Regions from separate parts of the Pseudobutyrivibrio sp. LB2011 genome, predicted to be linked through region 2. Evidence: predicted binding sites of a transcription regulator. Region 2 holds the regulator's gene; each other region holds the start of a gene.
The links. The regulator HrcA, encoded in region 2, represses chaperone genes, less so after heat shock. The targets are predictions, from matches to a motif close to TGTTAGCACTCNNNNNNNNNGAGTGCTAACA.

Region 1 (11,185 bases), on a different contig from region 2:
CATGAACGTTTTCAAGGTTAAGGCTGATATTACAGCAAATCCACTTGCTCTTATTGGTAAGCATGGATTTACACTTGAGAACTTCCCAAATGCTATCAAGAAAATGAATTTCTTCAAAGTATTTGGAAACTCATTGTTCGTAACAATTCTTTCTACAATAGGAACTATCATTCTTTCATCTATGACTGCTTATCTTATTGTTAGAAATAATTGGAAGGCTAACAAGATTTTATTTGTACTTATGATTGCATCAATGGTTATTCCTTTCCAGGTGCTCATGGTACCTCTTGTTTCCCTATATGGTGGAATTTTTGGTATTTTAAATCATAGAGTTACATTAATTTTTATGCATATTGGTTTTTCACTTTCAATGGCAACATTTATGTTCCATGGAAGTATTCACACAAATGTACCTATTTCGTTGGAAGAAGCAGCTACAATTGATGGATGTAACAAGTGGCAGATTTTCTCACAAATCGTATTTCCGATATTGAAGCCAACAATTGCAACAGTAGCAATCATTGATGCGATGGCATTCTGGAACGATTATTTGCTTCCATCACTTGTACTTGGTAGAAAGGAATTATATACTATTCCTATCGCTACGAAGGTATTCTATGGGCAGTTTTCTACAGACACAGGATTAATTATGGCGGCACTTTTGCTTGCTATGTTACCTATCCTTATTCTTTATATTTTCTTACAGAGATATATTGTTGAGGGAATAACAGCGGGGGCTGTGAAGTAGGCAACTATAATGCTGCGCTTTCCCGTAGAAGTATAAGGGGGTTACAATGGCAACATTAAAAGATGTGGCAGCAGAATGCGGACTGACTGTCACCACGGTATCGAGAGTATTAAACAACAGAGGTTATATTAGCGACGAAACTCGAAAAAAGGTTTATGAAGCTATGGCTAAGCTTAACTATAGACCGAATGAGGTAGCAAGATCTCTATCAAAAAAAACAACTAATACTATCGGGGTCATTGTTCCTCATATTAGACATCCATACTTTGCAGAGATGATAAGTAACATCGAAAATGCTGCTAGTAAGCATGGTTACAAGATTATTTTGTGCAACTCCAAGGGGAGAAACAATAAGGAAAAAGAGTATTTGGATATGTGCACGAGCAATAGGGTTGCAGGAATCATTCTTTTCTCTGGAAGTGTGGCAGTACAGGAATTTACGGACAGCAATATAGCACTTGTTACAGTTGAGCGTTTTGTTGAAAATGGAACAGCAGCTGTAGAGTGCGACAATAAACAAGGGGGAGAACTTGCAGCTCAGCATTTAATTGACTGCGGTTGCAAGAGACTTCTACACGTCAGTGGTATTTTGAATAATTCCATGCCAGCTGATGACAGAGCCCTAGGGTTCATAGAAGTCTGTGAAAAGAACGGAGTATTTTATAAGGTTGTTGCTACGAATATGGGGCAATACAACAGCCTTGATTATCATGATATGCTGGAAGGTGCATTGGAATACGACGAAGAAATCGATGGAGTCTTTGCCAGTTCAGATTTGATTGCTTCTCAGATTTTGCAGGTCTGTTCCAAGCTTGGCAAGCGTGTACCAGAGGATATCAAAATAGTTGGATTTGATGATGTAATGATTTCTCAAATCACAAATCCACCAATCTCTACCATTCACCAGCCAATAAAAGAAATGGCTGAGGCGGCTGTTGATATGGTAATTACAGCGTCTGAAGGCAAGACTGTTCCTAAGCGAACATTGCTTCCAGTTACGCTTGTAAAGAGAGAAAGTACATAATATTTCAGCTCACATCAGGGTTTGATGTGGGCTGTTTTTTTGTTTTAAATATTTTATAATATCTCTAGTTAATTGAAAGGAAGTTATATTATGAGTGAAGAATTAATGGAGATGTTAGCAGAATCTCTTAATGCTAATGAATTTGTAAAATATAATCATATCGTTATGGACGATATTGAGTTGACAGGTGCCACTGCACATATTGATATTGTTCCAGAAACACTTAATGTTCTTGGAATTGCCCATGGCGGAGCACATTTCACATTGGCAGATACTTGCGCAGGTTACACTGCAAGAGCAGATGGACGTCAGTATGTCACACAGCAGTCCAACTATTATTTCCTTAAAGGCGCCAAATCTGGACGTATTACAGCCAAAGGAAAGGTTGTAAAGCGTACTCGTAAGTTCTGCATTATTGATGTAGAAGTGACAGATGACAATGGAGAATTAGTTAGCAAAGGAACCTTTGATTATTACTGTGTTGCAGATCACCAGTAATGGGGTTAACGAGGAATTATATGAAAGAGATTACATTTGAAGAGCTTACAAAGCTTGATAAAGATAAATACATGCTGGTTGATACCAGAAATGAAGGAAGCCTCAAGTATGGTATGATTCCTGATGCTATCAGTATCACCCATGAATTATTTGAAGTTGATTTAGATAGCGTGGTAAATCAGCTAGATAAGTCAAAGCAAATAATTTTGTACTGCACTAGAGGACAGGTTTCTATTGAGGATGCAGAAGTTTTAGCAGAGCAGGGCTTTGATGCTGTCAGCCTTAAGGGTGGATATAACAGCTACCTTTCATACATGATGGATAAGCAAAACTCTGAGGCAGACGACGAGCTTAATGAGCAGAGAGCAGAAATCGAAAAAAGCATTAGAAAGAAGTTCCACAAGAGCTTATTCTCCCCATTTGCCAGAGCTTGCAAGGAATATGAGCTTATAAAAGAAGGAGACCATATCGCTGTTTGTATTTCAGGCGGTAAGGATTCCATGCTGATGGCAAAGCTTTTCCAGGAAATCCAAAGGCATCAAAAGGTCAACTTTGATCTGACTTTTCTTGTAATGGATCCTGGATACAGCGAGGTAAATCGTCGCCTCATTGAGAGCAACGCAAAGCTTATGGGAATACCAATCGTTATTTACGAAAGCGATATTTTCGATGCCGTAGATACTGTTGAAAAGAATCCATGCTACTTGTGCGCTAGAATGCGCCGAGGTCACTTATATTCAAAGGCAAAGGAATTAGGCTGCAACAAAATCGCCCTTGGCCATCACTACGACGATGTTATCGAAACAATTCTTATGGGAATGCTTTACGGAGCTCAGATTCAGACAATGATGCCAAAGCTTCATTCCACAAACTTTGAAGGCATGGAATTGATTCGTCCTCTTTATCTTGTTAGACAGGATGATATTATTGCATGGCAAAGATACAATGGATTGCATTTCCTTCAGTGTGCATGTCATTTCACAGAGACATGTGACAGCTGTTCAGTAGATGGTACAAGCGCTTCAAAGCGTCTTGAAACAAGAAATCTTATTGCAGAGCTAAAGAAGGTTAATCCTTATGTAGAGTCAAATATCTTCAGAAGTGTTGAGAATGTTAATCTTGCTACTGTAATAGCTTACAAGCAGGATGGAGTAAAGCATCACTTCTTAGATGACTATGATAATTGCCTATAACGACTATAAAAATGATAATAAATTATACTATTAGCACTCATTGTATATGAGTGCTAATTTTTTATTGACTTTGATTTTTCCCCGTATTATCATACTCATTAGTGAATAAGTGCAGTAACTAACAAGCTATAATATTTCTTAAGCGAAGCATTCTTCTGCTGAGCGTAGAAATCATTATGCTTGTTAGTGTAACTGCACGTAGGTTAACAAAGGAGTGATTAAAATGGGTAACAAAAAAGGTAGTTTATCAATTACAAGTGAAAATATTTTTCCAGTGATCAAAAAGTGGCTATACTCAGATCACGACATTTTTTATAGAGAGCTTATTTCAAACGGATGTGATGCTATCACAAAGCTTAAAAAGCTTGATATGATGGGTGAGTACTCACTTCCTCTTGATTATAAGGCAAAGATTCAGGTTATCGTAAGCCCTGAGGACAAGACACTTACATTCATCGATAATGGTCTTGGTATGACAGCTGATGAAGTAGATGAGTATATCAATCAAATTGCTTTCTCTGGCGCTACAGATTTCCTTGAGAAATATAAGGACAAGGCTGATTCAGATCAGATTATTGGTCACTTTGGTCTTGGATTCTATTCTGCATTTATGGTAGCAGATGAAGTACACATCGATACACTTTCATACAAGGATGGTGCTACAGCAGTTCATTGGGAATGCGATGGCGGCACAGAATTCGAAATGGGCGATGGTGATTGGGACCAGGTAGGTACTAAAATCACATTATTCTTAAACGAAGATTGCCTCGAGTTTGCTAATGAATACAGAGCTCGCGAAGTCATCGAAAAGTACTGTTCATTCATGCCTACAGAGATTTTCCTTTCAAAGAAGGATGCTCCAGAAGAGTACGAGACAATCGATGCAGCTGACAAGCTCGATACAGATAAAGTTATTGAAGAAATCCATGAGGATGCTAAGTTCGAAGAAAAAGAAAATGAAAATGGAGAAAAAGAACAGGTAGAGGTTTCACCTGCAAAGGATAAGCTTAAAATCGTTAAGCGTCCAGTAGCATTAAATGAGACTCAGCCACTTTGGACCAAGTCTCCATCAGAGTGCACAGAAGAAGAGTATAAGGCATTCTATCGTGATGTATTCCACGACTACAAGGAGCCACTTTTCTGGATTCACCTCAACATGGATTATCCATTTAACCTTAAGGGTATTTTATACTTCCCTAAGATTAACACTGAGTATGATTCAATCGAAGGTACAATCAAGCTCTACAACAATCAGGTATTCATCGCTGATAACATCAAAGAAGTTATTCCTGAGTTCTTAATGCTTTTAAAGGGTGTTATTGATTGTCCAGACCTTCCACTTAATGTATCACGTTCTGCACTTCAGAATGATGGATTCGTTACAAAGATTTCTGAGTACATTACTAAAAAGGTTGCTGATAAGCTTACTGGTATGTGCAAAACAGAAAAAGAATCTTATGAGAAATATTGGGATGATATTGCTCCATTCATCAAGTTTGGCTGCTTAAAGGACAATAAGTTCTGCGATAAGATGAACGACTACATCCTCTTCAAGGATATCAATGATAAATACATCACTCTTCCAGAGCTACTTGTTAAGGAAGAGGAAAAAGCCACTGATGAAAATGGCGAAAAGGTAGAAGCAGAAGTTGTTGATGAAACAAAGGATGCTGATGATAATAAAGAGCCAGAGGATACAAGAAAGACTGTTTACTATGTAACAGATGTTGCTCAGCAGGGCCAGTACATCAACATGTTCAAAGAGCAGGGCATGAATGCTGTAATCCTTGATCATGCAATTGATACTTCATTTATTACTCAGCTTGAACAGAGAAATGAGAACTACAAGTTCTGCAGAATCGATGCTGATGTTACAGATTCTATGGTTGAGGAAACATCTGAAGACGAGCTTAAGTCTGAAACAGAGACACTTACAGATGTATTTAGAAAAGCTCTTAACAACGAAGGTCTTGAAGTTAAGGTAGAAAAGTTCAAGAATAAAGATCTTTCTTCTATGATTACAGTATCAGAAGAGAGCCGTCGTATGCAGGATATGATGAAGATGTATGCTATGGGCGGCATGGATATGAGTATGTTTGGCTCAGCTTCTGAGACACTTGTACTTAATGCAAACAATGACTTAGTTAAGTATATCCTTAATAACAAGGATTCAGAGAATGTACCTACATTTGCAGCTCAGCTTTACGATTTAGCAAAGATTGCAAATGCACCACTTTCACCAGAAGCTATGACAGAGTTTGTTGCTAGATCAAATAAGATCATGATGTTATTAACAAAGTAGTAGATGCAAAACTTGCATATATTTATAACGGTAGGCGTATAAGCCTGCCGTTTTTTTAATATTACAAAATATATCTAGAATTATCACGCAACTTATCTTTATTTGTGTGTAAATTGTGAATAAAACATTGAAATAATGTGTCATTTTAGTTATTATTAATCTATCACATATTGCTATGGGGGAAGGGTTATGGCAGCAGCTGGTACAAAAAAATGGTGGAAAAACGCTATAGTTTATCAAATTTATCCACGATCGTTTTGTGATAGTAATGGTGATGGAATAGGGGATATTCCAGGTATAATTTCAAAATTACATTATCTAAAAGAACTGGGAGTAGATGCCATTTGGCTTAGTCCAGTTTATCAAAGCCCTGGTTATGACAATGGTTATGATATTTCTGATTATAAGGGCATCAATCCTGAATATGGCACCATGGAAGACATGGAGAAGCTTATAAGTAAAGCCAAAAGGCTTGGAATAAAGATAATAATGGATTTGGTTATTAATCATACTTCAGATGAGCATAGCTGGTTTAAAAAAGCTCTCGCTGGTGATGAAAAATATCGAAATTATTATTATTTCAGAGAAGGAAATGGTCGCAGTTATCCAAATAACTGGGGTTCATTCTTTGGCGGTCGCGCATGGTCAAAAACTGAAAAGGGTGATTATTACTTACATCTTTTTAGTAAAAAACAACCTGATTTAAATTGGCAAAATCCTGATGTATTTGATGAAATAACAGATATCATGAGATTTTGGTTGGATAAGGGTGTTGCTGGATTCAGATGTGACGTAATTAATATCATTTATAAACAATCACTGGAAAATGGAAAAAAGCGTTTAGCATTGACAGGTAGGGAACACTATCTGAACACAGAAGGATGCCATGAATTATTAAAGCGCTTCAACGAGGAAGTGTGGAGCAAATACAAGACATTCATAGTTGGTGAAACTGTTTTTGTAACTCCGGATGATGCAAAGCTTCTTAGTGATGAAAATCGTAAAGAGCTTGATGCTGTGTTCTTCTTTGAGCACATGGATGTTGATAATTACGGAATAAAATGGTTTAAAAAGGGATTTAATCCAAGTAAGCTTATTAAAGTGTTGGATAAATGGCAGAATGCTTTAGATGTTCCAGCGAATTATTTGGAGAACCATGATCAGATTCGCTCCGTTAATCACTTTGGAAATGTTGGCAAATACTGGGAGAAAAGTGCAAAGCTTTTATGTGGTTTAAATCTTAGCCTTCGAGGAGTTCCTTTTATATATGAGGGTGAGGAAATTGGCATGACAAATGGCGATTTTAAAGGCCTTAAGGAACTAAAAGACGTAGAATCATATAACATTAATCAATCATTGAAAAAGATGTTATTGGTCCACTCTATTCGACGCAAATTAATTCTTCAGACCACAAGAGACAATGCAAGAACTCCCGTGCAATGGGATGCAAGCGATAATGCAGGCTTTACTACAGGTACACCTTGGCTAAAAATCAATGCTAATAAATCATTTATTAATGTTGAGACAGAGCTTAGAGATGAGAATAGCATCTTAAACTTCTATAAGAGTATGATTGAATTCCGAAAGAATTCAGAGGCACTTCAGGATGGAAATTATAGAAGAGTAGCCTCACCAAGTGATGTTTTTATCTTTACCAGAGAATCTACTCATGAAAGACTTTACATTTACTGCAATCTTTCTAGCTTCAACAAGGCTGTAGAATTTTATGGTGACAATATCATCTTTAGTAATTACGAGGAAGCAGAAAGAGAAAACTTCTTCTTAAAGCCATATGAATTTAGAATAGTGGTGGCAAATATATAGAAATTTCAGAGAAATAATAGGATTTAGCGGTCAATTGATATTTTGACCGTTGAATCCTTTTTTTATTATGTTATAATTACTGACGTTTTTGAAAGGGAGAAAATGTTAATATGAAAAAAATGAAGAAAATAAATGCGAAGAAACTGTTAATCATTATTGGTGTAGTTGCACTTTTGTTAGTAATAATAGCAGGAATAATATTCTTTTATTACTATAACAAAAGCAAAAAGGCATTAGAAACTATTGCAAACCAAAATACTGAGACAACCACATATGGTATATACGTATTGAAAGATTCTAGCTATGAAACAGCCAATGCGCTAAAGGGCAAACCAGTAGCTGTGGCAAAGGACAATTTATATAATGATGTATTGAATATTATTGATGAATATGAATACAAAATTGTTGATTGTGATGACTACTTTTCTCTTATAGATAGCCTTTATAATGGCGAGGTTCAGGGAATAGTATTAAATACCGGATATTTAAGTTTGCTTGAAGAAGAGGAGCTGGAAGAAGCTTTTGAAGACAAAACTCGTCTTTTAACTACATTTGATATCGAGAAAGAAGTGGAAGCGCCAAAGGAGATTGAGACCGTATCTCCGTTTATAGTTTATATAAGTGGAAAAGATACTTGGGGACATATTTCAGTTACAAGTCGTTCTGATGTAAATATAATTGCGGTTGTAAATCCAGAAAAAAAGCATATTCTCCTTGTTTCTACTCCACGTGACTATTACGTACCATTAGGAATCGCAGGTGGAGCTATGGATAAGCTGACACATGCAGGTGTATATGGAACCGAGGTTTCAGAAGATACATTAGAAAGCCTTTATGACATAGAAATAGATCGATATTTTAAATTGAACTTTAGTGGTTTTGAAGGTTTAATAAATGCTATGGGCGGTATAACTGTCTGGTCAGATTATGATTTTGATGTAGAAAATATAGGCCATTTTTCTAAAGGAGAAAATCAGCTGAATGGTTTGCAGGCATTAGCCTTTGTTAGAGAGAGACATTCATTTGCTACAGGTGATGTGCAACGAGGGGACAACCAGATGAATGTAATACAGTCTGTAGTTCAAAAGATGTGTTCAAAGAGCACACTTTTAAACTATTCGGATATATTAAAAGAATGTGACGGAACCTTCGCAACAGATTTATCTACGGATGAGATAGCAGAGTTGGTATCATTTCAAATATCTAATCCAGGTGATTGGAATATTGAAAAAATGAGCGTTAGTGGCTCAGGAGCTCATGAGTATGTGTACTCATTAAAAAATAAGGCATATGTTATGATTCCAAATGAAGATGATATAGAAAATGCTAAACAAAAAATACAAGAAGTTTTAAATGAGAATTAATTAACAAAACAAAGGATCTTGCGTTATAAAACGCAGGGTCTTTTTATTTTGTTAACAAACTGTAAATTATTCTTAAAACAAGTGTGAACTTCACAAAATAGTCTGAATTCGTTTGATACACTAATACAAATCAAACAAGAATTTCTTTTATAACAAAAAAGAGAGGGACTATTTATGAAAAAGAGGGTATTAGTGTTAGCAGCCTATATGCTAGCTATATTTACAGTTTTATCAGGCAAATCATCCATTGAAGTAACGTCAGTTGAAGTGGTACCAGATTCTGAGGAGCAGATTAAGATTTCTGATGAAGCGGTTCCATTATATACAATTAAAGAAAACACAATTACTTTTGATAGCAATTTGTCAGGTGTATACAAATACTGTCCTACAAGCATAGAGGGTAATGTATTGTATTGTTCTAATGCAGAAACTCCAGGAGAAGTGAAGGATGGTATTTATTTAGAAGGCAAAAAGGTACTTGGTACAACAAAGGGAGCATGGGATTCTGTTCAAGTGTGTGATCCTAGTGTTGTAGCAGGTGATTTTTCATACAAAAATGAATCCTATAAATATTTAATGGCATATTTGGGATGTGCTACATATGATTGCACAGCAAATGAAGTTGGATTTGCAGTTTCTAATGATTTGAAAAATTGGAAAAAAACAGGAAGAGTTATTTCGGCGGTAAGAGATGGATGCTGGGGTGTTGGACAACCATCACTTTTAAATTATAATGGGACGATTTATTTATTTTACACTAGCGGAACATCAGCTGAAACTACTACATATGTAGAAAGTCTTGATTGTTCGGATTTGGAGAGTGTGCAACATCTAGGAAAGACAAAAATTACATGTAGTTACGATTTTATCAGCAATGCAGATTTTGCATATTCAAACGGGTATTTATATATGACATGCGACACACATCCATTTCCTTCAGGAGCACTAGACTTTATATCATCCGTTCAGTCTGTATATAATGCTCCATGGGATGGAAGTATAGATTCGCTTGGAAGAATGAATTGGGAAAAGATTGGTAGTATCGGACAATCAACTACAGGTCATGAAAGAAATCATAATGGATGTTTTTTCAGAGACGAATATGGTGGATTAGAGTCTGAAATGTTGTATGTTACTACGGCTGATTCTGTTGGAAGTTGGAGTGAAAATCTTTATACATATAGGTTTGTAGCTGTTACATTTTAAGAGCCTTCGGGCTCTTAATTTTTTGCTATAAAAATGAATCACATCTAGGTAAAAAAATGTGTATTGAAAAAGAAAAAAAACTGTGATAGAGTGTTAAGGAAAATGTGACGAAATTGTGAATTTGCTCGTTACAGTTTTAAGGGAATAATGTGAGAAAATATGTTATTTCGGGCTTCTTTCTATAAGCTTAAAGTGGTTGATGCCACACATATTATCCAAAAGTAATACTAATTTAATAGTTTATTTATTTTGTACCAATGGCGATGAATATCGCTCCTTTCGTGTGCAAAAAATTGGAAGAGAAACTTATGAATAACATATTAAATGGAAAAGACAACGTATTTAAGCACTGCTAGAAAATATCCAGATTCTAAATGTTTCTAAAAAATAATATCTATGAGCAGGTTCGGAATAAGAGAATGATGGGATATGAAAAAGATTTTATTTGTAACTGTAATTAGTGGCTTCCTTCCACAGTTTGAAATTAACGATGTAAAGCTGCTAAAAAAGATGGGATGTGAAATACATTACGCATCTAATTTTAATAATCCTATATACACTTTTGATAAAAAAGCGTTGATGGATTTGGGGATAATATTACATCAAATCGATATTGAAAAAAATCCTGCTAATTTATCCAATCTAAAAGCAATTAAGCAAATTAAAAATTTAATAGATGATTATGAAATTGATGCTATTAGTTGTCATAACCCTATGGGCGGCGTAGCCGGCAGAGTTGCAGCCACACTTAGTAAAAGAAAGCCTTATGTTATATATACGGCTCATGGTTTTCATTTTTATGATGGGGCGCCTACACTTAACTGGCTATTGTACTACACAGCAGAAAAATTTCTTGCTAGGTACACAGATGAACTCATAACTATTAATGAAGAAGACTATAGACGTGCTCTTACTTTCAAATTAAAAAAAGGTGGACATGTAGATAAAATTCATGGAGTTGGAGTTGATGACATAAAATTTGTTCCAAACAAAGAAACTGGAATTGAATTAAGGAAGCAATTAGGA
Region 2 (11,185 bases):
AAACTCTACCTTATATTATGTTCATATTATTTACTATCATAGTAACACCAGAGATAATCAGGAATAGTATAACCAGCTTCTTTACTAATTTTTCATCCAAGATATCCCCACACTTCATGCCAAGCCAAAGGCTGAAAAGCATTACTGGCGCAAGGTACAACGCCTTCTTAATACTTTCAAATGTCATTACCCCAAGTACGATATATGTAACAAGCCTAAAGGTGTTTTCAGCTATGAATACGAGGCTTAGATTAGCTTTAAACTCTGTGCTAGTCTTTGTAACTTTGCTCACAAATGCTGCCAAAAGCACACCTACACCGAACATTCCACACATAGCGCCTGCAAGTATTCCAATTACTATGTCAAATAATTTATGACTCTTTCCAGCGGAGGGCTTATACTCTCGATACATCATATCTATGCCAACAAGAGTAACCATAACACCAAAAATCATTTTAACTATATTCGCATTTACGTATCGAAGTACAAATGCCCCGGGAAGACTTCCTACTATAACCACAATAATCAAAGGAATAACGATATTTTTATCTATTTTTTCCCTGTTTTTGAAAGTCAATATTACATTTGTTGGATACCCCAGTACCAGCTCCACTGGAGAAATATTTACATTATTTACTCCAAATCCCAGTATTGTATCAAACACTAACGTATTTGCGAAACCACATAGTCCCTTAACAAAAAAAGCGCAAAGCGCTGCTAAAATCCATAAAAACATTTAAATAACCACCTAATCTATATTAAATCAAAAATGCTCATCTGATTATCAATCCAAGACTTTTGATTAGCCTCATGGATTATATCTCCTTCTCGAAATCCTCCAATTAAAAATGGAGAATTCACATCGTGGAGTTTTTCATTTATTCTTACCTGACTTAAGTCATTATTTGCATAACAGTATTTGCAAAAATGTCTGCAAGTATCATATGCTCCTATGTCCGCACCAAGGTAACAAGCACAAGTTGCTCTGGCAGGCTTAACATTTGATTTAGGCACATTCAAATGAGCCGAAATGGCCTTTTCATACATGTCTACCGTCATACACCCACTGCAATCAGCTCCGTATTTAGCAAGGAAATCTCCTTCGGCGCATGGCTTTACAACCATATTGTTGTCCTTTGCGATACGAATAATCTCCTGTCCCAAACGTATCTTATCCTCTGCAGATACAGCCATTGCGTCAGGAAAGTTCTTCTTTACCTTTTCATAAATATCAATAAAGCTGATTACCACATGATTGGTGTATCCTTTAAGATTTTCTGCCATCTTTGTGAAGGCTTCAATATGAAAATCGACTGTATATTTTTCATTTACAAAGATTGGATCGTATCGCCAGCCAATACGATTAATCCCCACAGTTTTAGAGAGGAATTTAAAGGACTCCATTACCTCTTTTTTATCTGGAACACCTGGCTCAATATCCTTGCCATAGGGTGTGATTGTCACATACCAATACTGACCATAGTCTTTTACTAAATCCAAATACGAAAAAAAAGGTGCTGGATTCTTTGTGCAAAAGCCAATAGCATCCACCACCTGTGGGTTTAAAATATATTTATTTACTGAACTTTGATTGTAAGGATTGCGCACACATACATAGCCTTCTTTCAAGCGATTGGCAAACCATTCCGGAAAGAATGCAGGTATGTCAGTGCGCTGCCCTGTATTAATAATCATTTATTATCCTTTATAGATCGTCGATAGCGTCCTTTATTTTATCTGCAAAGCCCTTCTTCTTTTTCTCAGCCTTTACTGACTTTGGACCGCCAACTGTTGTGTTGCCTGTAAGCTCATCGAACTTGCGAAGTGCTTCCTTAGCTTCCTTAGAAAGTCCTGTAGGAACCTGTACAACAAGTGTAACATATTGGTCACCACGAACATTCTTATTTCTAAGTGAAGGAATACCCTTTCCACGAAGTCTGATTGTTGTATCAGTCTGTGTACCAGGCTTAACCTCGTATGATACCTTACCGTCGAGAGTATCAATGATAACCTCTCCACCAAGAGTAGCCTGCGCAAATGAAATAGGAGCTGATGAGTATACATCCATATCTCTACGCTGGAAAATAGGATGATTTTTAACGATTACTTCTACAAGTAAATCACCTCTTGGGCCACCATTTCTACCAGGCTCACCCTTCTCACGAATACGAACGCTCTGTCCGTTGTCGATACCAGCTGGAATAGAAACAGAAATCTTCTTCTTGCGAGCAACATATCCAGTACCATTACAATCAGGACATGGAGTATCAATAACCTCACCTGTTCCCTGACAATCAGGACATGTTGTAACATTCTGAACCATACCAAAGAGTGATTGCTGAGACATCATTACACGTCCCTTACCACCACACTTTGTACATGTACGCTTGCTTGTACCAGGCTTTGCGCCTGTGCCATGACAAGCTGCACATTCGTCCTTAAGAACGATTTCAAGCTCTTTCTCACAACCGAAAGCTGCTTCTTCAAAAGTGATATGCACTGCTGCTCTAAGGTTTGCACCACGCATTGGACCATTTGAAGCACGGCCACCGCCGCCTCCAAAGAAGCTTCCAAAGATGTCGCCAAAGATATCGCCGAAGTCCATACCAGAGAAATCAAAGCCACCAGCTCCGCCACCGCCGTTTTCGAATGCTGCGTGACCAAACTGATCATACTGACGTCTCTTGTCTGCATCAGAAAGAACAGCATATGCTTCAGAAGCTTCTTTGAATTTCTTCTCAGCTTCTGCATCACCTGGATTCATATCAGGGTGATATTTCTTAGCAAGCTTTCTATATGCACTTTTGATCTCACTATCTGAGGCTGTCTTAGAAACTCCGAGCACCTCATAGTAATCACGTTTTTGTTCTGCCATTTTTATCAATCCTTTATTACACTATAAGCTCCCCCGAAGGGGAGCTATTATTTATTATTTAAACTTCCTTGAAATCAGCATCAACAACATCGTCGTTTGCTGGACCTGACTGTGCACCTGCACCAGCGCCTGCGCCTGTGAACTGGCTCATATCTGGGCCTGCACCAGCTGCTCCCTGAGCTGCCTGTGACTGCTCATACATCTTTGCAAATACCTTCTGAGCTGACTCTGTAAGCTTCTCCTGAGCTGCCTTAAGCTCACCAATCTGTGAATCACTCATCTCCTCTGGAGTCTGGTACTGATCAAGAAGCTTCTGAGCTGCTTCGATATCAGCCTCAACTGCTGCCTTGTCAGCTGCATCAATCTTGTCACCTACTTCATCAAGAGCCTTCTTTGTCTGGAATACAAAGCTCTCAACATCGTTTCTTGTATCAACAGCTTCCTTACGCTTCTTATCCTGAGCCTCATACTCCTGAGCCTCTTTAACTGCCTTATCGATATCCTCATCAGACATGTTAGAACCAGCTGTAATTGTGATGTGCTGCTCCTTGCCTGTTCCAAGATCCTTAGCAGATACGTTTACAATACCGTTTGCATCAATATCGAATGTAACCTCGATCTGTGGTACACCTCTCATTGCTGGTGGGATACCATCAAGTCTGAACTGTCCAAGTGACTTGTTATCCTTAGCGAACTGACGCTCACCCTGTACAACGTTGATATCAACTGCTGTCTGGTTATCAGCTGCTGTAGAGAAGATCTGGCTCTTCTTTGTAGGGATAGTTGTGTTTCTCTCAATAAGTCTTGTAGCAATACCACCCATTGTCTCGATTGAAAGTGAAAGTGGTGTTACATCAAGAAGAAGGATATCGCCTGCACCGGCATCACCAGCGAGCTTACCACCCTGGATTGAAGCACCGATAGCTACGCACTCATCTGGGTTAAGAGTCTTGCTTGGCTCGTGACCTGTAAGAGCCTTTACCTTATCCTGAACTGCTGGGATTCTTGTAGAACCACCAACAAGAAGTACCTTTGAAAGGTCTGAAGCGTTAAGACCAGCATCCTTAAGCGCCTGGTTAACAGGACCTGCTGTAGCTTCTACTAAATCATGTGTTAATTCATCAAACTTAGCACGTGTAAGGTTCATATCAAAGTGCTTTGGACCTTCTGCTGTAGCTGTGATGAATGGAAGGTTGATGTTTGTAGTTGTAGCAGATGAAAGCTCTTTCTTAGCCTTCTCAGCTGCTTCCTTAAGTCTCTGAAGTGCCATCTTATCTGTTGAAAGATCTACACCCTCAGCTGCCTTAAACTCTGCAAGCATCCAATCTGTAATCTTCTGATCGAAATCATCACCACCAAGTCTGTTGTTACCAGCTGTAGCAAGAACTTCGATAACGCCATCACCGATTTCAATGATAGATACATCAAATGTACCACCACCAAGATCGTATACCATAATCTTCTGCTCCTGCTCGTTATCAAGACCATAAGCAAGTGCAGCTGCTGTAGGCTCGTTGATGATACGCTTTACATCAAGACCTGCAATCTTACCAGCATCCTTTGTAGCCTGACGCTGAGCATCGTTGAAGTAAGCTGGAACTGTGATAACTGCCTCTGAAACTGTCTCACCAAGGTAGTTCTCAGCATCACTCTTAAGCTTCTGAAGAATCATAGCTGAAATCTGCTGTGGGCTGTACTTCTTGTCGTCGATGATACGACCATTGTCTGTACCCATATCTCTCTTAATTGAAGAGATTGTCTTTTCTGCATTTGTAACAGCCTGACGCTTTGCTGGCTCACCAACAAGTCTCTCACCTGTCTTTGTAAATGCTACGATAGATGGTGTTGTTCTAGCACCTTCTGTATTTGCGATAACGGTAGGCTTTCCACCTTCCATAACAGCAACACAGCTGTTAGTTGTTCCTAAATCGATACCAATAATCTTTCCCATGATTTATATCCTCCTAAATTACTTAATTTGCAACCTTAACCATTGAATGACGAACTACTGAATCGTTGTACATGTAGCCCTTTTGGAATTCTTCTACGACGATGTTCTCGCCAACTTCCTCATCCTCAACATGCATTACTGCATTGTGGAAATCAGGATTGAATTCCTTTCCTACAGCCTCGATAGGCTTAACACCTGCTTCCTCGAGAGTTGTAAGTAACTGCTTGTATATCATGAGCATTCCATCAGCAAATGGATCTGCTCCCTCCTCAACTGTAGCAAGACCTCTTTCGAAGTTATCAACTACAGGAAGAACCTTTTCAATGATGGCCTTTGCGCCATTTCCAAACATCTGAGCCTTTTCCTGCTCTGTACGACGACGGAAGTTTTCGAATTCTGCCATCTGACGAGTAACTCTATCAGTAAGCTGCTCTATCTGCTCATCACGCTTATCTTTTTTCTTTTCTTTTTTCTTGAATGGCTTCTTGCCATCCTTTTCCTCTTTTGAAGATTCTTCTGAAGTGTTTTCCTCAGAAGCTTCTGTCACTTCAGCTTCGGCTTCTTCAGCCATCGCTTCCGCATTTTCCATAGCTTCTTTAACTGCTTCTTCAGTAGAGAACTCTTCCATTTTTTCTTTATTCTCTGCCACGAATTTACATCTCCTTAATTTCTTTTATCCTTTATTTCTGTCAGCTTCCTGTTTCAGTAATTTATCTAGCTGACCTTTAAGACTTTTTATATTGTCAACAACATTTTCGTAGTCCATACGCTTTGGACCAACGATACCAATTGTACCTTTGACTCCATCGCCAAGCTCGTATGTTGCTGTAACAATCGAACAATCCTTCATAGTTGATATTGGAGATTCGTCTCCGATATATACCTGAATTCCTGTGCTCTCATTTTCACTTGAGCTATCATTAAGAAGCTCTATAAGTGATTGTTTTTCTTCGAATGTATCTAATAATTCAGAAGCCTTCTTTGAATCTGCAAGCTCTGGATACTTGAAGATATTGGTAGCACCTGAAGTATAAACCTGCAAATCATCGCCTTCAGTGATTGTCTCTGCTACGGTATCGAGTACCTGCTCTACAATCTCATCATGGATACCTGCCTGCTCCTTTAATCTGGATATAACTGCCAGATTAATCTGGTCAACTGTCAGGCCGTTAAGATTTGTGTTAAGAAGCATGTTAAGCTTTAACATTGTTTCATTATCAAGTGGCTTATCCACATTGATGATTTTGTTCTTAACGATGTTGCCATCCATGACAACTACTGAAAGTACCTGGTGTTCATCAACAGCTGAAAGCTGAACAAACTTTAATCTATTTGAAACAACTGAAGGAGCTGAAACTAATGTGGCATACTGGGTATTGTTTGCAAGTGTTTTTGCTACATTCTTGAGAAGGCTTTCCATCTTTTCTGTCTTCTCAATCATCCATTCCTGCATGTCAGCAACTTCTTTGTCCTTCTCAGCTATTAGATTGTTAACATAGAATCTGTAACCTTTATCTGAAGGAATACGACCTGCCGATGTATGTGGCTGAACTATATAGCCTAAATCCTCAAGATCTGACATCTCGTTTCGGATGGTAGCTGAACTAAGATTCAAATCAGTGTATTTTGATATTGTTCTTGAACCAACTGGCTCACCAGTTTCAAGGTAATTCTTAATGATTGCATTTAAGATTTTAACTTTTCTCTCATCTAGTTCGATATCAGCCATACATTCACCTCACTCCCACTCAGTTTTATGTTGTTAGCACTCATCTGATTGGAGTGCTAATCATTTTCTGATGTTAATTTACACCTAGGGTCCCCTTTTGTCAACCGCCTTAAGATATTTTTTATACTTTCTTTATTAATGTTATATAATTGTTATTTTTCCTAAGCTTTGGTAATATATGAGGGCAATCATTTTTGTAAATATCATCGTTTTTTGCAAAAATAATTACATTAATATAGAGGTGTTTTATGGATCAAAGTAAAATCAGAAATTTTTGCATTGTTGCACATATCGATCACGGCAAATCAACCCTTGCCGATCGTATCATACAGATGACTGGCACTCTTACTGAGCGTGAAATGCAAGCCCAGGTCCTTGATAATATGGACCTTGAGCGCGAACGTGGTATCACTATTAAGTCTCAGGCTGTTCGTATTATATATAAGGCTGACGATGGAAATGAATACATCTTCAATCTTATCGATACCCCAGGTCACGTGGATTTTAATTACGAAGTTTCTCGTTCACTTGCAGCTTGCGATGGTGCCATTCTCGTTGTTGATGCTGCACAGGGTATCGAGGCTCAGACTCTTGCAAATGTTTATCTTGCATTAGATCATGACCTTGATGTTATTCCTGTCATCAACAAAATCGATTTGCCATCTGCAGATCCTGAACGAGTAATCGAAGAAATTGAAGATGTCATTGGTCTTGAGGCACAGGATGCTCCACAGATTTCTGCCAAGACTGGTCTTAATATACATGACGTTCTAGAAGCAATAGTTAATCAATTGCCACCACCATCAGGGGATGTTAACGCACCTCTTCAGGCACTGATTTTCGATTCACTCTATGACCCTTACAAGGGCGTTATCGTATTTTGTCGAGTAAAAGAAGGCACATTAAAGGTTGGCGACAGCGTCAAAATGATGGCTACTGGTGCAGAATTTGATGTTGTAGAAGTAGGCTACTTCGGTGCCGGTCAGTTCATTCCTTGCGATGAACTCCCAGCTGGAATGGTAGGTTATATGACTGCATCCATCAAAAACGTTCGCGACACTCGTGTTGGTGATACAATCACTCACGCTGATGCTCCTGCTTCCGAGCCACTTCCAGGATACAAAAAAGTTAATCCTATGGTTTACTGTGGTCTTTATCCTGCAGATGGCGCTAAGTATCCAGATCTTCGTGATGCACTTGAAAAGCTTCAGCTTAATGATGCAGCTTTGCAGTTCGAGCCAGAGACATCAGTTGCACTTGGTTTTGGATTCCGTTGTGGTTTTCTTGGACTTCTTCATTTGGAAATCATCCAGGAGCGTCTCGAGCGAGAATATAATCTAGACCTTGTTACTACTGCTCCAGGCGTAGTTTACAGAGTTTACAAAACAGATGGCACAATGATAGAGCTTACAAACCCAAGTAATCTCCCTGATCCTAGTGAGATTGAATACATGGAAGAGCCAATCGTTGAGGCTGAAATCATGGTTACCAGCGAATACATTGGTGCAATTATGGACCTTTGTCAGGAGCGTCGTGGCCAGTATATTTCAATGGAATACATGGAAGAAACCAGAGCACTTATCAAGTACACTCTTCCACTCAATGAAATTATCTATGATTTCTTTGATGCTCTAAAGAGTCGTTCTAGAGGATACGCTTCATTTGACTATGAAATGAAGGGATACATGAAGTCTGACTTGGTTAAGCTTGATATCCTTATTAATAAAGAAGAAGTTGATGCACTTTCATTCATCGTCTTCTCTGGTACTGCTTACGAGCGTGGACGTAAAATGTGCGAAAAGCTTAAAGAAGAGATTCCACGTCACCTTTTCGAAATTCCTATCCAGGCTGCAGTTGGTTCAAAGGTTATTGCCAGGGAAACTGTTAAGGCTATGCGTAAGGACGTTTTAGCAAAATGCTACGGTGGTGATATTTCACGTAAGAAAAAGCTTCTTGAAAAGCAAAAGGAAGGTAAAAAACGAATGCGTCAGGTTGGCAATGTAGAAATTCCGCAGGAAGCCTTCATGAGTGTTCTTAAATTGGACGAGGATTAAAATGACTCCTATCGAACTATATATTCATATACCATTCTGTGTAAAAAAATGTTTATATTGCGACTTCCTTTCAGGAGTGTTTGATGAAAAAATGCAGCGGCGTTATGTCGCTGCTTTGTGCACTGAAATAAAATATATGGCAAGCCAGGTCCACGGTGTTGAAGTAGCTACTATTTATGTTGGCGGTGGCACCCCATCTTGGCTTTCTGAGGATTTGATGGATTCAATTATTACCACCATCAAATCGTCCTTTAGAGTCAATCCATTGGCCGAGATATCTGTTGAGTGTAACCCGGGAACATTATCCGCTGAAAAGCTCAATGTATACCGTAGCGTCGGAATCAACAGACTATCCATCGGCTTACAGTCAGCAAATGACGATGAATTAAAGGAGCTTGGACGAATCCACGACTACAATCGTTTCCTTCACACATTTGATTTAGTTCGAAAGGCAGGTTTTGATAATGTAAATGTGGATATCATGACAGGATTGCCACACCAGACAGTGGAAAAACTCGAACGCACCCTAAACGCAGTCACTATGCTTCGACCAGAACATATCTCTGCTTACTCTTTGATTATCGAGGAAGGCACTCCATTCTACGATAAATATAAGTTTGATGCTGTTAAGCAGCATGCAGGCATGGAAACCGAGGATTTACCTACCGACGAAGAGTCTTATCATTTGTATAAATACACAATGGACTATCTTGAAAAGAAAGGTTATAAACGTTACGAAATCTCCAATTATGCCCGCGGTGGAAAAGTTTGTCGCCACAATATTGGCTATTGGGACCGTGTTCCTTATTTAGGACTTGGCCTTGGCGCTGCTACCCTGTATCAAAACAGACGTGCAGACAACATTCGTGACATATACAAATACTGCGAAATTGCCGAGCAAATCGCTGAAGGCAAGGAAATATCTACTGAGCTTTCCTCTCCTTTCTATGACAATGAAGAAACCCTTTCCAAAAAAGAGGCCATGGAAGAATTCATGTTCCTTGGTCTTAGAAAAATCGATGGTGTCAATCGTTCTGACTTCTTTAATATGTTCGGAATTGATATCGAAGCAATATATGGTCCAATCATTACTGCCCTTAGGAACCAGGGATTTATGGACGCAAAAGAAGGTCGTTTGTTCCTTACCGATATAGGAATAGATGTAAGTAATCAGGTTCTTGCCCAGTTTTTATTAGATAAGTAGAATTATTTACATTATTTCAATAAAAATATTCTCAAACTATTGACAACTTGGGATTCATTAACTATTATATTTGAGTATGCGTTGAACTGTCCGTGTCCGGCTACAACGTATTTAATTTGAACATTTTATAATTATACAAATTGGAGGTGTAGCAACACATGGCAAATATTAAGTCTGCTAAGAAGCGTGTTCAGGTAACAGCTATCAGAACAGAGCGTAATAAGGCAATCAGATCAGAGGTTAAGACATACGTTAAGCGTGTTGAGGCTGCTGTAGAGTCTGGAGATAAGGCTGTTGCAGAGGCTGAGCTTAAGGCTGCTATCAAGGTTATCGAGATGGCTGGTTCTAAGGGCGTTTACCACGACAACACAGTTAGCCGTAAGGTATCTCGTCTTTCAAAGCTTGTAAACACACTTGCTTAATTTAAATACGAAATAATAAAAAGCATCGGTCCCGTCAGCCGATGCTTTTTTTGTGTTATTTTTTTATTCCTCAATGTTATCTTCTTCAGATTTATTAATCTCTTCTGCTATATCTTCTTTCCAGAACTCTCCTGTTTTAATACGTTTTATACCTGACTGATTGCTCTTTCCTCTAATAGCCTCTATTTGCTTTGTTGCAATATATCTTTGTAGAAAAGCTGCATGGTCTGATGAAATAGTGCATCCACTAAAAACGCCACCATTCTCATCTTCCTTTTGATTGATAATCCTTCCAAAAAACTTTCCTACTTCTCTCTCTCCATCATCTGTATCCTCAAGAAGATGCAGTATGAACTCTCGATTCGGGTCAATTTGAGAACCTAAAGGCTCCACAAAGCCCACACCGCAATATGATAAATCTCGAACGATAACCGAATACATTATATCGTCCTGCTCAACGTCCATTACCTTATCAATATTGATGCGCACTCCACGACGTCGATTATATTTATTTCCCTCTTCTAATAATGGTAATACAACGTGGATTGCACGACCTGATGAAAATGTAAATTTATATATTTTAATATTTTCCCAAATAAAAACACCTTGATCATTCACTACTATCAAATCAAGTTTTGAAACGCTTCCTGTAAAATCAACTTCTCTAACTGAGTTTTGCCACATCTGAATAATGTTCTCTATCGGGATACCTTTATTACCAAACTTAGTAGTAAACTCTTCTTGCTCCTTTTCGTTCAACACGGCATACTCCGTAGGCAACTCCAGTTTTTTATTCTCAAGAGTTGCTTGCACTGAGATGCGCGCCTTTTCTGTCACCTCTGAAATATGTAATTTCGTAATTGTTTTTTCTTTATTCATACTTTAATTTTAGCAAAGAAAAAAGTTCCTGACTACTATAGAATTACCGGCAATATATGGTTTCTTTCGTA
Region 3 (11,185 bases), on a different contig from region 2:
TTGTAAGACCAAGTTCATAGTTACCTTCCTGAAGATCAGATACACGCTGCTTCTTTGGCTCTGTTGTGATGTTTACTGTAAGTCCTGGAAGAGTTGTTTCCCATTCTTCCTTAAGAACTGTAGCAACCTTTGCAGGTGCATCATCCTCATCAGCTACAAGCTCAAGAGTAAGCTCTGTGATACCAAGTTCATCAAGACCTGCCTGCCAGTACTCAGCTGCAGCAGCTGCATCGTCACGGCAGTAATCCTTAAACTGTTCCTGATCTGCAGAGAAGTCAGCAGAGAAGTCACGTGGGATTGCTGTGTATGTTGGAAGTGAGCCATCCTTTAAAACATCAGCTGTAACAGATTCTCTGTTGATTGCCATTGTAAGAGCAAGTCTAATGTTGAGGTTTGCAAGCTCTGGAACTTCCTTGATGTTTGGAGTTACATACCATAAGTAACCAGCACCGATTGACTGGAACTCAGGATCGTCTTCAACCTGGTCAACCTGATCACCGTTTACAAGTGTGATATCTAAATCACCTGTCTGATAGCTCATGAGAGCTGTCTGTGAATCCTGAATTACCTGATATGAAAGACCTGAAAGTGAAACAGAAGCTGCATCGTAGTAGTCCTCATTCTTTGTAAGATGGAATGCTGTTGCAGCTGGCTCGTAGCTATCAAGTACGAAAGCACCGTTTGCAAGAACTGTCTCAGGGCTTGTTGCAAATGTATCACCGCATTCGTTGAAGAAAGCTTCGTTTACAGGATAGAATGTTGGGAAATACATAAGTGAAAGGAAATATGAAACAGGAACATTGAGCTGAACCTCAAGTGTCTTGTCGTCAACAGCTGTAACTCCAAGCTCTGACTTATCCTTTTCACCAGCAATGATTTCTGCTGCGTTTACAATCTGGCCGATGTCTGAAAGCATGTAAGAATACTCAGATGCTACTTCAGGATCTACTGCACGCTGCCAAGCAAATACGAAATCCTGTGCTGTTACAGGCTCACCGTTTGACCAGTTGGCATCATCGCGAATCTTGAATGTGTAAGTAAGGCCGTCATCTGAAAGATCATAGCTTTCTGCTAAAGCGTTGATTGGATTTCCATCAGAATCCATCTGCATAAGGCCATCTGTGTAGTCAGCGATTACTTCGAAAGAAGTACCGTCTGTTGCCTGCTGTGGATCAAGTGATTCAACAGCAGTTTCAATCATTACATTCAGGTCAGTTGATGTAGAAGCAGTAGATGCAGAGCCTGTTGATGCTGTATCTGCACTAGAGTTTCCACAGCCTGCTAACCCAGCAACCATTGTGGCTGCGAGAACTAAAGCAAGTAGTTTTTTCTTCATAAGTTCATCCTCCTTAGGTTATTAAATTTAGGCTTGCTTTTCTTCTTTAGAGAACTAAAGCATATTGGCAAAAAAAACAATGAAGCTCTACCTAATTGTTAGCACTTCATTGTACTTGCGTCGAATTATAGCACAATACTTTAGTAGTTTAAAGAGGAAAATTAAAATTAATTTTAAGTTAATTTGATAATTAGTTATAGAAATATTTAATATAAAAAATATTAAACTTGTATAAACCCCAATATTTAATTTTAGTATAATTTAATAAAATTGCTACAAGGTCTAGTATTACTATGTACAGAAGGTACTATATGTGCTAGTATACTAAAAGGGGGAGATTAAAATTATGGAAACAACAGATATTTTATTTAGAACGCATTTAAATTATCAAATTGAAGCTAATAGCGATGAGGAGCAAGTCCGGCAAGTCACGCGGGACGAAATCGAAAACATTGACCTACATCGCTGTACTTTCTTTGACTTCAAAACTTTTCTTACTTACATTCGAGACAATTACCCAGATTATTATTATAGTGATGCTGCTATCGAGGCAGTTAAGCCAACAGGCTTTAATGAGAATGAAAAATATGATTTTGTATCTTTGACAGACTATGCAAAGCATACAGCCATCACTATTGGCAATATGACTTTATTTAATGAGTTGCAAAAGCTTGCTAGTGCGATTGAACTGCTTAATGTCAAACAATACGATTTTGATCCTCAGCCACCAGTATACGAAGAATTAGGAAGCTGTGTAGTTGGTGGAGCCAATATTGATGCATATAAACTGACTGCATATTTACATGAAAGTAGTACCAAGGAAAGACCTATTGTTGCGGTTCGTTCATATTCGATTGGTACGAAGACATATTTATTGAATCCAGATATTATAGATATTTATTCTATCTATAAGCCTAATGCCACACTAATAGAGACTTTTGCTTACATGTGTTACGAAGATTATCGTCAGCATCGTACATCGCAATCTTTCGATAGACTTCTAATTAGTGGGGATGTAGATGTAGAAAGTCTGGAAGACATGTATTCAACACATTATGACTTACGCGTTTATGATAGACAAAACTAAAGAAATCTAAAATAATTATTAATTATTAGCACTCGGACTTGTCGAGTGCTAATTTTTGTGTTAGAACATAATTACAAGATAAATAACGGGTGGAGGTGAGATTATGAACATCCAAAAATTTACACAAAAATCAATCGAAGCAATTAATGCATGCGAAAAAATAGCCATGGATTATGGCAATCAGGAGATAGAGCAGGAGCATTTATTGATGGCGTTGCTACGTCAGGAAAATGGATTGATTCCATCATTGATTAGCAAGATGGACATCGATGTGGAACAATTCAAAAATGCTGTAGATGCGGCACTTCAAGCCAGAGTAAAGGTGCAGGGTGGTGACCTTCGAGTAGGTCAGCATCTCAATTATGTTCTTACTTATGCTGAGGACGAAGCTAAATCAATGCGAGATAGCTACGTTTCTGTTGAGCATTTGATGCTTGCTATGATTAAAAAGCCAAGCACACCTATCAAAAATATTTTCAAGGCATTTAATATTACAAGGGATTCATTCCTTGCAGTGCTTGCAACTGTCAGAGGAAATCAAACCGTAAATACGGATAATCCAGAGGCAACCTACGACACACTTGAAAAATATGGATACGATTTGGTAGAAAGAGCTAGAGATAACAAGCTTGATCCTGTTATCGGTCGTGATGAAGAAATCCGAAATGTCATCAGAATTCTTAGCCGCAAGACAAAGAACAATCCAGTACTTATAGGTGAGCCTGGTGTTGGTAAGACAGCAGTTGTAGAGGGCTTGGCTCAGCGTATTGTCAGAGGTGATGTACCTGAAGCACTTAAAAACAAAAAGGTATTTTCACTTGAGATTGGCTCAATGATTGCAGGTGCCAAATACCAGGGTGAGTTTGAGGAAAGGTTGAAAGCTGTTCTTGATGAGATTAAAAACTCTGATGGAGAAATCATTCTTTTTATAGATGAGCTTCATACAATCATTGGCGCTGGTAAAAATGGCAATGGTGGTCTTGATGCAGGAAACATGCTAAAGCCAATGCTTGCTCGTGGTGAGCTTCATTGTATCGGTGCTACAACCCTTGATGAATACCGCGAGTACATTGAAAAGGATGCTGCTCTTGAAAGACGTTTCCAACCTGTAATGGTTGATGAGCCAACAGTTGAAGACACAATCTCTATCCTTAGAGGACTTAAGGAACGCTACGAAGTATTCCATGGAGTAAAGATTACCGATGGCGCATTAGTTAGTGCAGCAACACTTTCTAACAGATACATCTCCGATAGATTCCTTCCAGATAAGGCTATCGACCTTGTGGATGAGGCTTGTGCACTTATCAAAACAGAGCTTGATTCCATGCCAGCTGAAATGGATGAGATGAATCGAAGAGTTATGCAGTTGGAAATTGAGGAAGCTGCTCTTAAGAAAGAAACAGACAGATTGTCACAAGATAGACTTGCTGATTTACAAAAAGAATTGTCAGAGCTTCGTGATGAATACAACACAAAGAAGGCTGCATGGGACAACGAGAAAAAGCTTGTTGAGGATGTAGCAAAAATCAAAGAAGAGCTTGATGATGTGCAAGGTCAGATAAAGGTTGCACAGCAGAAATACGATTTAGAGGAGGCTGCAAAGCTTCAATATGGTAAACTTCCAGAGCTTGAGGCAAGACTTGCAGAAGCTGAAGAAAAGCTTAAAGTTAGAGACACAGGCTTGGTTCATGAAAATGTTTCAGAGGAAGAAATTGCAAGAATCATTTCAAGATGGACAGGTATTCCTGTAGCAAAGCTTAATGAAACAGAGCGCAGCAAGACACTTCATCTTGATGAGGAATTGCACAAACGAGTTATGGGACAGGATGAGGCTGTAAAGCTTGTGTCAGAAGCTATAATTCGTTCAAAGGCGGGAATAAAGGACCCAAGCAAGCCAATCGGATCATTCCTTTTCCTTGGCCCTACAGGTGTTGGTAAAACAGAGCTTGCAAAGACATTAGCTCAGGCACTATTTGATGATGAAAACGCCATGGTTCGTCTTGATATGTCGGAGTACATGGAAAAGTTTAGCGTCAGCAGACTTATAGGAGCACCTCCAGGATATGTAGGATATGACGAGGGCGGTCAGCTTACAGAGGCAGTTCGCCGTAAGCCATATTCGGTAGTACTTTTTGATGAAGTGGAAAAAGCACATCCTGATGTATTCAATGTTTTATTACAGGTACTTGATGATGGTCGAATCACCGATTCACAAGGCCGTACAGTTGATTTCAAAAATACAATCATTATTCTAACCAGCAACATCGGCTCTCAGTATTTGCTTGAGGGAATCGATGAAAATACTGGTGAAATCACCCAAGCGACAAATGATTTGGTAATGAATGATTTGAGAAATTCATTTAGACCAGAGTTTTTAAATCGACTGGACGAAATCATCATGTTTAAGCCACTTACAAAGAGCAATATTGGTGGAATAGTAGATTTGATTATGGCTGAATTGAATGGTAGACTTGAAGACAGACAGCTAAAAATCGAACTTACTCCAGCAGCAAAGCAGTTCGTCATTGATCAGGGCTACGATCCAGTATATGGCGCTCGTCCTCTTCGCAGATACATTCAGAAAAATGTGGAGACTATGGCAGCTAAAATCATACTTGCAGGAGACATAAGCGAAGGTTCAACTATCACAATTGATTCAGATGGAACCAAGCTGTTTAGTTAACACACAGGAGGATAATGTATTATGTCATTTCAAACATTCATGTTTAAGTATATGGCAGCAAAGGGGGACAAAAAGAGGGATTCTACATTGACAATACCAGATGATATTCAACTTGAAACAAACATCAACTACCTTGGGAATAGCGATAAATACAACCTTTTAGATGTTTATTTCAAGAAGGGCACAAATGAAATTCAACCAACAATTGTTAGTATTCATGGCGGTGGATATATCTACGGCACAAAGGAGATTTACAAACACTATTGTGTATATCTTGCAGGCCTTGGATTCACAGTTGTGAATTTCAACTACCATTTGGCACCTAAGGCTAAGTTCCCATCTCAGCTTAGTGAAATCAATCAAGTGATGCAGTGGATGGTGAAAAATGCAGCCCAATACAATATCGATATTAATAATGTATTTTTGGTAGGCGATTCTGCTGGAGCGCAGATGTGCAGCCAGTATGCAGCTATCTTCACAAATCCAAAGTATGAAAAGCTATTTCCATTCAGCACCCCACAGGAAATAAAGGTTAGGGCTATTGCTCTCAATTGTGGAATGTATAAATTTGGCCTTGAAGCAGGTGGAAAGGGAAATGAAAAATTTACTCAGGATTTGTACAACATGTATGTTGGAAGAGACGATGATGAAGTAAAGAAACAGCTTGATGTGTTAGGTCACATTACTGAAAACTTCCCACCAGCCTATGTTATGACATCCTACTATGATTTCCTGAAGGACAATGCAGAGCCTATGTACAATTTCCTTAAGGACAAGGGGATTGATACAGAATGGAAGCTGTATGGAGAGGAAGGTCAGGAATACATGGGACATGTGTGCCATGTTAATATGAATCTTGAAGAGGCCAAACAAATCAACCAAGATGAGGCTGCTTTCTTCAAAAAATACATAAAATAAAAATAAGGGATTCCACTTATTTAGTGGAATCCCTATATATAACATCAGTTTCGATGTATGTTTTCTTATATGGCATAAGAGGATTTGCAATTCTAGAAAGAAGAATTTCTGCAGCTGTGTAACCCATAGAACTGCTATGGATTTTAACGGTTGTGAGGCTTGGCTCTAAAAGGGCTGCCTCAGGGGCATCATCAAAGCCACACACCTTTACATCTGCAGGAGCATCCTTGCCTAATAATCTAAGAGCCTTTAAAACCGACATTGCCAAGAAGTCGTTTGCGCAGAAGAACAAATCTGGCATCGTTTTAAGGGCTTTTATTTTTTCGCTAAGCCATAAAACATCTGAATATGGACAACTGTCATCCTCTAATATGCAGTTTGCTGTATCTATATTAATTCCTCTATCTGCAAGAACAGACACGTATGCTTGCCATCTTTCAAAGAATGATTGGCAGTGGAAACGGTCACCTACGAAAGAGACATTCTTGCAGTCTTTTTTTATCAGAGTATCAAGCATGTGATATGAGCTTGATAGATTTTCCATGTATAAAACATCTGCATTTATTTCACAGCGATGAGATATAGGGCTATCTATAAAGAGAAGAGGGATATTTTGTTTGCACAAAAACTCGCTGTACTTTTCGGAAAAAAGCTCTATACATAGAATGCCGGCAATATTATCAATGTTAAGATTGCTAGGAAAACATAGATTGTCTATTTCATAATCTCTGATAATGTTGATAGTTAATTTGTAACCAAGGCTATCGATTTTGTGCTGGAATGCTTCTAAAAGCTTGGTTCCAGAGTGAGAGTAGCCTGGGAAGGAATGTGTAAACAAAGCAATTTCAGTTTTTCCATCTGAAGCAGGTAAATTTGCACTCACTGTACCATTGTACATGGCTCTTGAATCAGGCATACTAAATTGCTTATATCCCATTGAAATGGCAGTTTGGCATATCTGATTTCTTGTTTCTTCTGAAACATTTCCTGTATTATTAAGAGCTCTTGAGACCGTATTTCGTGACAATCCAAGAGCGTCTGCAATTTCTTGTAAAGTAACCCTTTTACTCATAATAGTCTCCTAAATTTAATCTAATATCAATCATACTTGAAGGTGATAAATGTGTCAATTGTAACATTTTGAAATAGTCTAGTATGTAATTTCTAACAAAATGAATGGTGCATTTGATTACATTTGCACAAAAATATGTTACTTTTGCAAAGCATTATTGATTTATATGCACCATGAATGTAAAATTTATGGTGCAAGATATAGTGCAAATGCACCTTAGGGAGGTAATATGAGAAAAGCAGCGGTAGTGATTTTGGCCGGTATCATGGGGTTAAACATGGTAGCATGTGGCAATCAAACAGTAGAGGTAGAGGCAGAGGAAGAGAAGTACTTGGGAGAAGAATATGATAATTATGAGTTGTTTCCAGCTTCGGTAGAAGGATTTATTGGAGATACAATGCCTTTTTATGATGATGGAAAATATAATGTTTTCTATTTGGCTGATCAACGAAATGGAAAACAGGGTTATCATCCATGGGCTTTGATTCAGACCAGCAATTTTACAGAGTATGATGACAAGGGTGTGGTGATTAATTATGGAGATACTGTCGAAAGTCAGGATATTGCACTTGGTACAGGAAGCGTAATCAAGGATGACAAAGGAATCTATCATGCCTTTTACACAGGCCATAATGATACATATGAACCCAAGGAAGCTGTGATGCATGCCACAAGTTCGGATTTAGAAAACTGGGAAAAGATTCCAGCAGATACGTTTACAGGTGCGGGCAAGTACTCCACAGATGATTTCAGAGATCCATATGTTTATTATTCGGTTGATGATAAATGCTATGAGATGCTTGTAACCACTCGTTTTGATAATAAGGGAGTTATCGTAAAATACACATCCAAAGATTTGAGCAAATGGACTGACGAGGGAGTCTTTTTTGAGAATGACTTGGGAACCGATTCAAATATGGAGTGTCCATCTCTTCTTCAATATAAAGGAAAATACTATTTAGCATTTTCGGACCAATGGCCAAATAGAGTTGTTCATTATCGTGTAGCAGATTCATTGGATGGACCATTTGAAAAGCCTGAACGAGATTCATTTGATTGCAATGGTTTCTATGCTGGAAGACTGGAGACAGATGGTGAGAATCTTTATGTAGTTGGCTGGAATGGAACCAAGAAGGAACACCAGGATACAGGAGAATATGACTGGGGTGGAAATATGGTCTCTCATCTTTTGAATCAAAATGATGATGGAACATTATCACCAGTATTGAATCCAGAGATTAATAAGAAGCTGATACACGAACTTGATTTGGAACCACTTAAAATGACAGAGACAGTGAAAGCAGACGGTACAACCTATACCTTTAGCGGTGACAAATATGAAATGGTTGGCTTTAAGAATCTAATGGGAAGCTACCTGTTAAAGGCAGACATCAAGGATTTTGATGCCGATGGCATGTTTGGCTTTTGCTTCAATACAAACACTGAAAATGTGGGCAATCTCAACATCATTTTCAACGGGGCAAATAATAGAATCGAGTTTTACAACGGCAGCAACATAATGGAAATAAGCGCTCAATCCTATGTTGATTTTGATTTGTCAAAGGAGAAAGAGCTGCATGTATCAATGGTTATTTCTGATGGAGTTGTTTGCATGTATGTAAACGATGAGCTGGCTTTTACAACTCGCATGTATTTATCACAGGGAATGGAATGGGGAATTTTCTCAGTTAATTCTAATGTGGTATTCGAAAATATGAGTATTAGCAAGTAGGAGGAGAATAATGTTAAAAAAGGGGTTTAGCAAGGTGCTTCAGGCTATCTTGGCTCACAAGGTAAAAACGGCGCTGATTGCATCTGGAACCACGGCAGCTATTGCGGTTGCTGCAGTGGTAATGACGAATCATCCTATGGAAATTAAGGATGAGATAATAGCCTTAGGAGGCGGATGGCCGGATTCATTTTTTTCAGACGAATACGTAGAGCCTGAATTTGTGGATGATCCAAGCAGAACAAACAATGCCTTTAATGTGGCAGATTTTGGAGAACAGGGAAATAACGGTTGGTTTTATAGATATGGTTCAGCCCTGGACCCAGTAAAGTCTAGAAGACTTGAGTCTTATGACGGGGAGAAATATTTCCAGCTTGGTAAAACGGGCATGGAAATAAAATCAAACTTTATACACACTGCCGAAGGAACGGCGCCAATTCTTGAGTGGCGAGCTGCAGATACAGGTAAAGTAAATGTACAGCTGACTTACGTAAAGAATGCCAATAAGGACAAGAATCCTTCTTATCCAGATGGTGTCACACTTTATGTGTACAAGGGCGATGAAGCAATTGGCAGATACGAAGTAGATGTAAGCACAGATAAGGAAGAGGTTGTAGAGGAAACAATCAAGGATTTATCTGTGGAGGAATTGGAGAGCCTATACTTTATCGTTGACCCTAACATGAACAATGCATTTGATGGTGGTTCGCTTTATGTTGCAATCAACGATGTAAACGCTAAAGGGCCAACTGCTTCGGTAGATACCACAAGAGAGAATAATAATGCAAACTCTCAGGAGGATTTTGGAAAGCAGGGAAATAATGGTTGGACCTATCTTTACGGCAAAAATGTAAAGGATGCCAAGCTTGTTTCCACAGAAAAAGATGGAGCATACATGAATGTTACATCTCCAAATCTTACAATTAGCCAGTATTTCATCCATCCGGCTATAAATGATGAGGCTATGCTTTGCTGGCAGCCAGCAGTGGATGGAAAGATTGAGGTCAGAGGAAAGTACACCAAGTTTGAGCAAAACGATGGTGATCCAACATGGCCAGATGGTGTAGTCGTATCTGTATACAAGAATGGTGAAAAACTATTCAACAAGAAGGTGGCTGCTCCAGCTAAGGGAGAAAACAGCATTTCCTTTAGAGAGAAGGACTTAGAAGTAACTACAGAAGATAAACTATATTTTGTAGTTGATGCAGGAATCAACTCATCATATGACGGCGGATGCTTCGATATAAATATCATTGATAGAACAGGAGCAACTACAGAAGCAGATGTTCAGATAGATGAATCGGAGACAAGACAGAACTTTGCAGATGTAAAATATGATTTCGGCGAGCAGGGCAAAAACGGATGGTTCTATCAGGATGGATTTGGTGATGAGCCAACTGGTTCATATAACATGCAAAACTTCGAAACTGAAGAAGATAGATATTTTGATAGCAGCTATTTGGAAATCAAGCGTGATTTTGTAAACACAGGAAAGGGCAAATCTGCAGTAATTAAGTGGAAGGTTGCTCAGACTGGTGATATCAAAATCGATGCAGCTTATACCAAGTTCAAAAACGAAGATAAGAATCCAAGCTGGCCTGATGGTACTAGAGTAACCATCTATCACAATGATGAAGTTTTAGTTCAGGAAGAGTTTGAAGCAGATACTAAAAAAGAGGTAACGAAATCTCTGAATGTTGAAAAAGTGTCTGTTAAAAAAGACGACTTCATCACAATGGTAGTAAATGGTAAGGACAACAATGCTTATGATGGTGGAAAATATGAGTTTTCAATCAAGGGATTATCACCTCTTACAGGAAAGACCCATAAGGATGTTACTTATACAGGAGGCTCTAGAACAAACAATGCTTCTATGCAGGAAGACTTCGGAAAGCAGGGAACCAATGGATGGGTATTCCAGTCAGGATATTACCTTGATCCAGATTATGCAGTGAATGTTGAAACCTACAAGGAGAATGATAAGTACACAACTAATGATGGAATTGAAATAAAAAGAGACTACATTATGCCAGCCAATAAAGGCAGATCGGCAAATGTAAAATGGGTTGCAGCACAGACAGGTCCAGTAGATATTTCATTGACCTATACAAAGCTGAAAAATGAGGATGCAAATCCTGATTGGCCAGATGGTGTAACAGTATATCTCAAGAAGAATAACGAAATCCTAAAACAGCAGGATTTCGAACCTCTTACAGACAAAGAAGTAACAAAGGATTTGTCAGTAGAAGGTGTAAATGTAAAAGCAGGAGATTGCCTGACACTTATGGTAGATGGCAAGGAAAATACAGCCTATGACGGTGGTAATTTCACATTTGTAATTGAAGATGCAGATTTAAAAA

Region 1: htpG (molecular chaperone HtpG) is a predicted target of HrcA. The motif match lies at 3,492-3,522, and genes of this name have one in related genera.
Region 3: clpB (ATP-dependent chaperone ClpB) is a predicted target of HrcA. The motif match lies at 2,447-2,477, and genes of this name have one in related genera.

The regions. Positions count from the first base shown of each region.
Region 1 covers NZ_JNJS01000008.1:30,584-41,768, reverse strand. The annotation lists gene T375_RS10180 (carbohydrate ABC transporter permease) at 1-748, shown strand, start outside; gene T375_RS10175 (LacI family DNA-binding transcriptional regulator) at 795-1,772, shown strand; gene T375_RS10170 (PaaI family thioesterase) at 1,863-2,270, shown strand; gene T375_RS10165 (PP-loop family protein) at 2,291-3,463, shown strand; gene htpG (molecular chaperone HtpG) at 3,687-5,765, shown strand; gene T375_RS10155 (glycoside hydrolase family 13 protein) at 5,955-7,589, shown strand; gene T375_RS10150 (LCP family protein) at 7,700-8,953, shown strand; gene T375_RS10145 (hypothetical protein) at 9,128-10,159, shown strand; gene T375_RS10140 (glycosyltransferase) at 10,589-11,185, shown strand, end outside.
Region 2 covers NZ_JNJS01000001.1:335,560-346,744, reverse strand. The annotation lists gene T375_RS01495 (sulfite exporter TauE/SafE family protein) at 11-736, opposite strand; gene T375_RS01490 (DUF1848 domain-containing protein) at 754-1,695, opposite strand; gene dnaJ (molecular chaperone DnaJ) at 1,706-2,875, opposite strand; gene dnaK (molecular chaperone DnaK) at 2,934-4,826, opposite strand; gene grpE (nucleotide exchange factor GrpE) at 4,849-5,454, opposite strand; gene hrcA (heat-inducible transcriptional repressor HrcA) at 5,500-6,555, opposite strand; gene lepA (translation elongation factor 4) at 6,804-8,609, shown strand; gene hemW (radical SAM family heme chaperone HemW) at 8,611-9,813, shown strand; gene rpsT (30S ribosomal protein S20) at 9,972-10,235, shown strand; gene T375_RS01450 (PilZ domain-containing protein) at 10,299-11,114, opposite strand.
Region 3 covers NZ_JNJS01000002.1:441,503-452,687, forward strand. The annotation lists gene T375_RS05565 (peptide ABC transporter substrate-binding protein) at 1-1,336, opposite strand, end outside; gene T375_RS05570 (hypothetical protein) at 1,683-2,423, shown strand; gene clpB (ATP-dependent chaperone ClpB) at 2,527-5,106, shown strand; gene T375_RS05580 (alpha/beta hydrolase) at 5,128-6,024, shown strand; gene T375_RS05585 (LacI family DNA-binding transcriptional regulator) at 6,041-7,096, opposite strand; gene T375_RS05590 (glycoside hydrolase family 32 protein) at 7,326-8,828, shown strand; gene T375_RS05595 (hypothetical protein) at 8,839-11,185, shown strand, end outside.